DNA from 2 places in the Dorea sp. ICN-14282 genome. Region 2 is predicted to be linked to the other one. Evidence: a T-box and tRNA genes for the amino acid it is inferred to sense, from the RefSeq annotation. Region 2 holds a T-box; the other holds one or more tRNA genes.
What was found. A T-box is a leader RNA that pairs with one kind of tRNA and senses whether it is charged. The one in region 2 lies ahead of leuS (leucine--tRNA ligase), so its partner is inferred to be a tRNA-Leu.
Positions count from the first base shown of each region.

Region 1: it encodes a tRNA-Leu, which carries the amino acid that the T-box ahead of leuS (leucine--tRNA ligase) is inferred to sense. The anticodon was not compared.

Region 1 is NZ_JBBKBH010000001.1:589,291-594,102, reverse strand. Features, by position in the region: gene pyk (pyruvate kinase) at 1-610, shown strand, start outside; gene WKT00_RS02865 (TrmB family transcriptional regulator) at 776-1,492, shown strand; gene WKT00_RS02860 (diaminopimelate decarboxylase family protein) at 1,489-2,763, shown strand; tRNA gene WKT00_RS02855 (tRNA-Leu) at 2,807-2,889, shown strand; gene polA (DNA polymerase I) at 3,075-4,812, shown strand, end outside.
Region 2 is NZ_JBBKBH010000001.1:56,518-61,329, forward strand. Features, by position in the region: gene WKT00_RS00235 (AEC family transporter) at 1-824, shown strand, start outside; gene WKT00_RS00240 (CapA family protein) at 914-2,146, opposite strand; gene WKT00_RS00245 (hypothetical protein) at 2,206-2,628, opposite strand; T-box leader at 2,836-3,102, shown strand; gene leuS (leucine--tRNA ligase) at 3,170-4,812, shown strand, end outside.

The sequences.
Region 1 (4,812 bases), 530 kb from region 2:
GACGCAGATGCTGGATTCTATGATCCGTAATCCTCGCCCGACCAGAGCGGAAGTTACAGACGTAGCCAATGCGGTTTATGATGGAACGGATGCGGTGATGCTTTCCGGTGAGACGGCCCAGGGTAAATATCCGGTAGAAGCGTTGCAGATGATGGTACATATTGTAGAGAATACAGAAGAACACTTAGATTATGATCTGTTGCTTCGTAAGGCAGAAGACCATCGTATGAAGAACACATCCAGCGCTCTTGGACATGCAACAGTGGCAACAGCGAATAATCTGGATGCAAACTGCATTATTACACCGTCTGTTTCAGGCGCAACAGCACGGGTTGTATCGAAGTTTAAGCCGAAGATGGGAATTATCGGAGTGACGCCAAATGAAGCGACGCTTCGGAGAATGCAGATATATTGGGGCGTAAGACCGCTGAAATCCATTGAGTTTAACACGACGGAAGATATCTGCAACGGCGCGATTGACCTGGTGGTTGCAAAGCAGATGGCTGAGTCCGGAGACATTGTTGTACTGACGGCTGGAATTCCTTCTCCAAATACCAGAAGTCATAGAGAAGGCGTCAGCAACATTATGAGAATTGCAGTAATTGAATAAAAGAGAGCGGAAATAGAAGAAACAAAGAGTCTGGACAGCGAAAGTCTAGACTCTTTTGCTGTGAATGGCAGGAGACTGAGATGCAAAACAATCAAGGCTTGACAGGAAGCTAAAATTCTCGTATAGTGTTCCCTGTGAGAACTACTATGAAATGGAGGGGGAGCAATGGAACAAACATCTTTTGTAGAACGACTGATGGAATTTGGGTTGACGCGACAGGAAGCCAGTATCTATCAGTATATGTTGAGAGAAGGAAAAGTAACAGGATATGAAGTGGCTAAAGCGACAGGAATTTCCCGTTCCAATGCCTACAATTCCCTTGCTAATATGACGGAAAAAGGGGCGGCCTATCTGGTGGAAGAGGGAAGTACCAGAAAATATGTCCCTGTTTCGTTGCGGGAGTTCTGCAGGAACTGTATCCGTAAGCTGGAGGAATCTCAGAAATGGCTGCGGGCTCATGTACCTTCCGAAAGGACTTACGCGGAAGGGTATATTACCATAGAGGGTGCGGAGCACATTTTAAATAAAGTGCGCAATCTTTTGGCGCAGGTAGAAGAACGGGTGTATCTAAGCTGTACCAGAAATTATCTTCTTCTATTGGTGGGAGAACTGGAGACACTGATGAGCCAGGGGAAAAAGGTTGTAATCATTACAGATCAGCCGGTAACCTTTGATAACGCAAAGGTCTATGTGGCAGAAGCAAGAGGAATGCAGATCGGAGTGATTGCTGATTCCAAATATGTGCTGACGGGCGAATATGGAGAGGGAAGCAGAAACACCTGCCTGTATTCCGGTCAGGAGAATTTTGTAGAGCTGTATAAGACAGCGCTTGCGAATGAGATTAAACTTGTATCGATACGAGAGGAGAGACAGAAATCATGAAAAAAGAGACGTTTGTAACGAAAGCACAATTAGAGGAGATTGTAAAAGAGTACCCGACACCGTTTCATCTCTATGATGAGAAAGGGATTCGTGAGAATATGAAAGCGCTGCGGGATGCATTTTCCTGGAATAAGGGGTACAAGGAATATTTTGCGGTAAAGGCAACGCCGAATCCGTTTTTGATCGATATTTTGCGTGAGTATGGCTGCGGCTGTGACTGCTCTTCTTATACAGAACTGATGTTATCTGAGGCGATGGGAATTACCGGAGAGAATATTATGTTCTCGTCTAATGATACACCGCCGGAAGAATTTATCTATGCAGATCAGCTGGGAGCAATTATCAATCTGGATGATTTTACCCATATTGATTTCCTGGAGCGTACGATTGGACATATCCCGGAGACCATCAGCTGTCGTTACAATCCGGGCGGACTTTTCAAGATCAGCAATGATATTATGGATAATCCGGGGGATTCCAAGTACGGAATGACGACAGAACAGTTATTCGAGGCGTTTAAGATTCTGAAAGAAAAGGGGGCAAAGGAATTTGGAATTCACGCGTTCTTAGCGAGCAATACAGTGACCAATGAGTATTATCCGATGCTGGCGAAGGTGTTGTTTGAACTGGCGGTGAAGCTTCAGAAGGAGACTGGTGTCCATATTAAGTTTATTAACTTATCTGGAGGAATCGGAATTCCGTATACACCGGATCAGGAACCGAATGATATTCGGGCTATTGGAGATGGTGTGCGCAGAGTCTATGAGGAAGTGCTGGTTCCGGCAGGAATGGGAGACGTGGCGCTTTATACAGAGCTTGGACGGTATATGATGGGACCTTACGGATGTCTGGTGACGAAAGCAATCCATCAGAAACACACCCACAAGGAATACATTGGCGTGGATGCCTGTGCAGTGAATCTGATGCGCCCGGCTATGTACGGAGCTTATCATCATGTGACGGTTATGGGAAAAGAAAAGGCTGCCTGCGACCACAAGTATGATGTGGTTGGATCTCTTTGTGAGAACAATGATAAGTTTGCAATTGACCGGATGCTTCCAAAGATTGATACGGGAGATTTGCTGGTGATTCACGATACGGGTGCACACGGATTTTCTATGGGTTACAATTACAATGGAAAGTTAAAATCGGCAGAACTTCTTTTGAAAGAAGACGGAAGTGTGCAGCTGATTCGAAGAGCCGAGACACCGGCAGATTATTTTGCAACATTTGATTGTTTTGATATTGGTAAAAAACTGTTGACAAAATAGGAAACAGCCGTTATAATTTAACATGTTGTCGGAAAGACAACATGCGGATGTGGCGGAATGGCAGACGCACAAGACTCAAAATCTTGCGGGGGCGACCTCGTGTGGGTTCAAGTCCCACCATCCGCAGTATAGAGAGAAGATGATATTTTAGATATTGTCTTCTCTTTTTTTTATTATTCTTTTTTTATAATACGTAAATCAAAATAAAACTTGTCGATGGAAAAATATTGTAGGAATAACAGCTTTAAAAAAAGGTTTAGATGGTGTATAGTAAGATAGATGTAAATTTTTTTGCAGATGGAGAACCAGAAATGAGAAATAAGATTGTATTAATAGATGGACATAGTATCTTAAACCGGGCATTTTATGGGCTGCCGGATCTGACCAATGCAGATGGTCTTCACACGAACGCTGTTTACGGATTTTTGACGATCCTCTTTAAGATTCTGGAAGAGGAACAGCCGCAATATCTGACGGTGGCATTTGATGTCCATGCCCCGACATTTCGGCATGAAATGTATGCGGAATATAAGGGAACCAGAAAACCGATGGCAGAGGAACTGCGTCAGCAGGTTCCGGTAATCAAAGAAGTCCTGCAGGCGATGGGAATTAAGACTGTTGAGTGTGCGGGATTAGAAGCAGATGATTTGATCGGTACGCTGTCGAAGCGGTGTGAGGAGTCCGGGATGGATGTGTCAGTTATTTCCGGAGACCGGGATCTCCTTCAACTAGCGACAGAACATGTGAAGGTTCGGATTCCCAAGACGAAGCAGGGACGAACGGAAGTGGAAGATTATTACGCGGATGATGTGAAAGCGAGATATCAGGTGACACCGACAGAATTTATTGATCTGAAGGCTCTGATGGGCGATACCGCAGATAATATTCCGGGAGTTCCGAGCATCGGAGAGAAGACAGCTACCAAGATTATTACGGAATACCATTCCATTGAAGCGGCATATGAGCATGTGGAAGAACTGAAACCGCCAAGAGCGTCCAAAGCGTTGCTAGAGCACTGGGATCTTGCCGTGATGAGTAAAGAGCTTGCGACCATTCATGTGAATGCAGAATTTCCATTTGAGATAGAGGAGGCGCTTCTTGGAAATATTTATACGGAAGAGGCCTATGCTTACTTTCAGAAACTGCAGTTTAAGAATCTGCTGGCAAGATTTGATGTGACGGCACCAGCCAACAAGGTAGAGGATTACTTCCGGGTGGTGACGGAGAAAGAAGAGGCAGAGCGAATTTTTGCTGAAGGGGAACATGCGTCCTGTATCGGCGCTTGTATTTTTCAGGATACCAAAGATGTCCTTCCTCTTTTTGCAAAGGATGCCGGAATTGGCGGAATTGGACTTTGCTTTGGAGACGAAGAGATTTATGCTATTTTCGCAGGTGGAGACATAGAGGCAAAATGGCTGTTGAAGCAGCTGGGGCTGCTGGCAGAGCGGACAGAACGCTTTGCAATGTTCGATCTTAAGCGTGTGTTGAAAGATTTAGAACTGATCTATCAAGATCATTGCTTTGACCTGACGGTAGCTGCGTATCTTTTAAATCCGCTGAAAAATGATTACAGCTACGAGGACGTAGCGAGAGAACAGCTAAACTTAATGATTGAGGACAAGCTGGAAGAAGAAAGTAAGATTTGTTATGAAGCCTATACCGCGTACAAGGGATCAGAGGTTCTGTGGGAGAAGCTAAAAGAAAGCGGTATGGCAGAATTATTTACAGAGATTGAGATGCCGCTGGTCTTTACGTTGTATGACATGGAACAAAACGGAGTCCGAGTTGAGGCAGATGCGTTGAAAGCCTATGGCGAGAGGCTTGGAGTTCAGATTGCAGCCTTAGAGCAGGAGATCTACAAGGAAGCAGGAGAAGTATTTAATATAAATTCCCCGAAACAGCTGGGGGTGGTGCTTTTTGAGAATTTGAAGCTTCCGGGTGGAAAAAAGACCAAGACGGGATATTCTACAGCGGCGGATGTGCTGGAGAAACTGGCGCCTGACTATCCTGTGGTGGCAAAGGTACTGGAGTACCGTCAGTATGCTAAGT
Region 2 (4,812 bases):
CCAACATGGTTGTCTATATCTGTTCGCCGTGTGTAATTGTCAATTCCTTTCAGATTGATATGACGCCGGATAAAGTGCAGGGACTTCTGTTGGCAATGACAGCGGCAGTAGCAGTTCATGCGGTGCTGATTATACTGGTAAAGCTACTGGAAAAACCGCTTGGACTTACCAGCATTGAGAAAGCTTCTGTGATTTACTCGAACGCGGGATATCTGGTCATTCCTCTTGTGGATGTGGTTCTGGGAGAAGAGTGGGTATTTTATACAACGGCCTATATTCTGGTTCAGACGATACTGATTTGGACACATGGAGTCCGACTCCTGGGAGGAGAATCAGAAGGGAATTATCGTAAGATTTTGAGGAATCCTAATATTATTGCAACAGCAATTGGATTGACTTTGTTCCTGACGAAGATTCGGATTCCGTCCATACCGGCAAGCTGTATTGAAGGGGTTGGTGATATGATCAGTCCGGCAAGCATGCTGGTAATTGGAATGATTATTGGAAAAGTGAAATTAGGACAGGTGTTTCGGAAAAAGCGTCCTTATCTGATTTGTTTTCTGCGGCTTATTGTGGTGCCGGTTTTGGCAGCAGCAGTGTTTGCATGGGTGGGACGCATGGGAATTCACAAAGATGCAGAATATATTCTGATGGTCTCTCTGATTGCTACATCGGCGCCGGCAGCGGCTATGATTACACAGCTTTCACAGATTTATCATAAGGATGAACAGTATGCAAGCGTTATCAATGTGATGTCCGTGTTGTTTTGCATTATTACGATGCCGGCAGTGGTGATGTTGTATGAGTTCCTCTATATGTTGTAGTGAAAGAAAGAGGATAGAAAAATAAAAATTGAACTCAAAAAAGAGTGGATCGTTTCGTTGAGATGATCTACTCTTTTTTTAGAAAGAGATTAAGGAATTTGATTGCTGTATTCTTCAATTTTATCAAGAACTCGCTGTTTTTCATCGCCTTCCAATGGAATCGGACAATAGTCATTGTATCCACTGGCGGTAGAAAGTGAACAAGGAATAATGTTAACATCATCCGTTTTTTCCAGTTTTCCTTCTTTTAAGGTAAAGGTCTGCTGAAAGATCATCGTGTCCTTGTCTCCGGGATTGGAGTTTCCACCGAAGCAGAAATTGCCAAGACTGTAGGCAATATAACGATCTTTGTATTTTTCAATCCCCTGAAGAACATGGGGATGATGACCGATCACTAGATCAGCGCCTTTGTCAATCGCAAGATGAGCAAGCTCTTTCTGGATTTCATTGGGAACGTATTCCCGTTCATTTCCCCAATGAAAATTGACGATAATTAATTGAGCTCCCGCCTTTTTGAGTGCGGAAATATTTTCCTTTACCTGTTCTTTTCTATCTAAATGATCTGCAAGTTCATAGATACCGGTAAGACCGATTTTAATACCTTTTAACTCTATTAACTTGACACGTTCAAATCCGAAGGTTGCAACATTGTCACTTTCCAAGAATTCGATGGTGTCGGTGTAACTCTTGCTTCCGTAATCATGGCTGTGATTATTGGCAAGATTCGCTGCCTCAACAGAACTTCCGGACAGGATTTTGGAATATTCAGGGTCGGCCTTGAAAGCATAGGTCTTGGCTTCCCTTTGTTCTTCAGTTGTCAGGGTTCCTTCCATATTGACGATGGATAAATCATCCTTTTCTAATATGGGGCGGACATACTGGAAGAAGTAATCTGCTCCCTGCGCATTGTAGTAGGCATTGAGGCTGGTTGCGGGATTGAAGTTGATATCTGTTCCCAGTGTACAGTCTCCCATGGAACTTATAGTGATCGAAATCCCCTGATCGGAATCTTTTGGCGTTTCTTTATCTAGCTTTAGCTTTTCAACCTGGGGTTTTGGTGTATTAACAGATTTTGTTTTGTCGCTTTTTTTGTTTTCTTTGTTTTCCTTTTTGGCAGGCTTTTTAGCCACCTTTTCTTTATCGTCTACGGATTGCGTAGTTTCCTTGGGCGGCTGTTTGTCTGGCTTTGACAGTATGCTTCGGATGCCGAAGAACAACAGCAGACAGAGGAAGAGAGGCACGACAATGCAGATGAGAGCCCGGAGTTGTTTCTTTTGTTTCTTTTTCTTTTGACGTTTTCTGGCGTCTTTGATTCCACTCATTTTTTTACCATAAAACAGGCAGCCCGTAAGGGACTGCCTGATATTTTCCTTTGTTATTCTTAATTCAGATAGTTGCAGCCTTCTGAGTTGATTTCAGATAAATCAGCTTTGTCTGCGCTGATGCTTACATAAAATTCAATTCCGCATTCTGCAGAAATCTTTTTCAATCTTTCGATAAAAGTAGGAATATTTTCGAGAGAAATATTCGCGTGTTTCAAAATACCATCGATAAATACGCATTCAATATCGTGGTTGGAACTGTACATACCATATAAAAATCCGATATACTCGTCAATATTTTCAATTGCCGGGAAATCATCCATACATACTGTACGAATGTCGAAGGTAACACTTGCTGTGTCACGGTGAGTTTTCTTAATAAATACTACATTTCCATTACATTTTTTAGCCTGAGCATTCGCCTGCTCAATCATTTGTTGTGTCTTTCCGCTGCCCTTAGGACCTGTTAATAAATTTACCATGGCAAACTCTCCTTTATGTATCATATTATACTGAGCCCCCTCAGTACGATTAACTTATGTTTATTATACACTAAAAGATATACGGAAACAATACAAAAATTATATATTTTGCACTTGAAAATGAAGGGGGGAAATGTGTGGGATGAGAATCCAAGATAAACCTCTTGACTTATTTTAAGATTCTTCCTATAATAAGTAACGTATATGAGAAAAGCGATGAAGAGGATCAGTAGAAGTGAGAAACCGTTCAGAGAACTGCCGGATGGTGCAAGGCAGCGGGTGGAAACTTTGAACTCGCCTTGGAGTTCCGGTATTGAAGGACACGGGATTTTTTACTTTTCTAAAGAGGAAAATGAAAGTGTATGTATAGATGTCGGCGGGAATTCCCGTTATAGAAACAATGAGTGCATTTGCAGAGGAATCTGCGGATGAAGAAGAGTGGTACCACGGAAAATAAGCCTTTTCGTCTCTTGTGAGATGTGAAGGCTTTTGTTTTTTTATGAAATGATTTTTATGAAAGAAGAAAGAGAGGAAGTTTATCATGTCAAAAGTCCCTTATAATCATAAGGCAATTGAGAAAAAATGGCGTGAAAACTGGGAGAAGAACCCGGTTAATGTCAAGGAAAATGCAGATGGCAGCAAGAGAGAAAAATATTACTGTCTGGACATGTTTCCATATCCGTCAGGAAATGGTCTGCATGTAGGACACTGGAGAGGATATGTGATCTCTGATGTGTGGAGCAGATATAAATTACAGCAGGGATACTATATCATTCATCCGATGGGATGGGATGCTTTTGGTCTTCCGGCTGAGAACTATGCAATCAAGATGGGAGTGCATCCTTCTATTTCTACAGCGGAAAATATCAAGAATATCAAGCGTCAGATTAATGAAATTGCAGCGCTTTACGACTGGGATCGCGAAGTAAACACCACAGATCCGAATTACTACAAGTGGACACAGTGGATCTTCGTAAAGATGTTTAAAGAAGGTCTTGCATATGAGAAGGAGTTCCCGATTAACTGGTGTCCGTCCTGTAAAACAGGTCTTGCCAATGAAGAAGTGGTAAACGGAAAATGTGAGCGCTGCGGAGCAGAAGTAACGAAGAAAAATCTTCGTCAGTGGATGTTAAAGATTACTGCTTACGCAGAGCGTCTGTTAAGTGATCTTGATAAGCTTGACTGGCCGGAAAAGGTTAAGAAAATGCAGTCCGACTGGATTGGAAAATCTTATGGAGCAGAGGTGGACTTCCCGGTAGATGGACGGGACGAGAAGATTACGGTCTATACGACCAGACCAGATACCTTATATGGTGCAACCTTCATGGTACTTGCTCCAGAACATGAGCTGGCTGCAAGCCTTGCTAATGATGAGACAAGAGAAGCTGTTGAGAAATATATTTATGACGCATCTATGAAGTCAAATGTAGATCGTCTGCAGGATAAAGATAAGACAGGTGTATTTACAGGAAGCTATGCGATTAACCCGTTAAATGGAGAGAAGACACCGATCTGGTTATCTGATTATGTACTTGCAGATTACGGAACCGGAGCAATCATGTGTGTACCGGCTCACGACGATCGTGACTTTGAATTTGCAACGAAATTCGGCATTCCGATTGTTCAGGTTATTGCAAAAGACGGAAAAGAAATTGAAAATATGACAGAGGCTTACACAGAGGCAGTTGGAACCATGATTAACTCCGGTGAGTGGAATGGAATGGAATCCGCAGTCCTTAAAAAAGAAGCCCCACATATTATCGAAGAACGTGGTATTGGACGTGCAACTGTAAATTACAAGCTGCGTGACTGGGTATTCTCCCGCCAGCGTTACTGGGGTGAACCAATCCCGATCATTCACTGCCCGCACTGCGGAAACGTACCGGTACCGGAAGATCAGCTTCCACTGGAACTTCCGGACGTAGAATCTTATGAGCCGACAGGAACCGGAGAATCTCCACTTGCAGCTATTGATGAGTGGGTAAATTGTACTTGTCCTGTATGTGGACAGCCTGCAAAACGTGAGACAAATACAATGCCGCAGTGGGCAGGATCTTCCTGGTATTTCCTGCGTTATGTGGACAATCACAATAATGATGAACTGGTTTCCAAGGAAAAAGCAGATGAGATGCTTCCGGTAGATATGTATATCGGTGGTGTAGAGCATGCGGTACTTCATCTTCT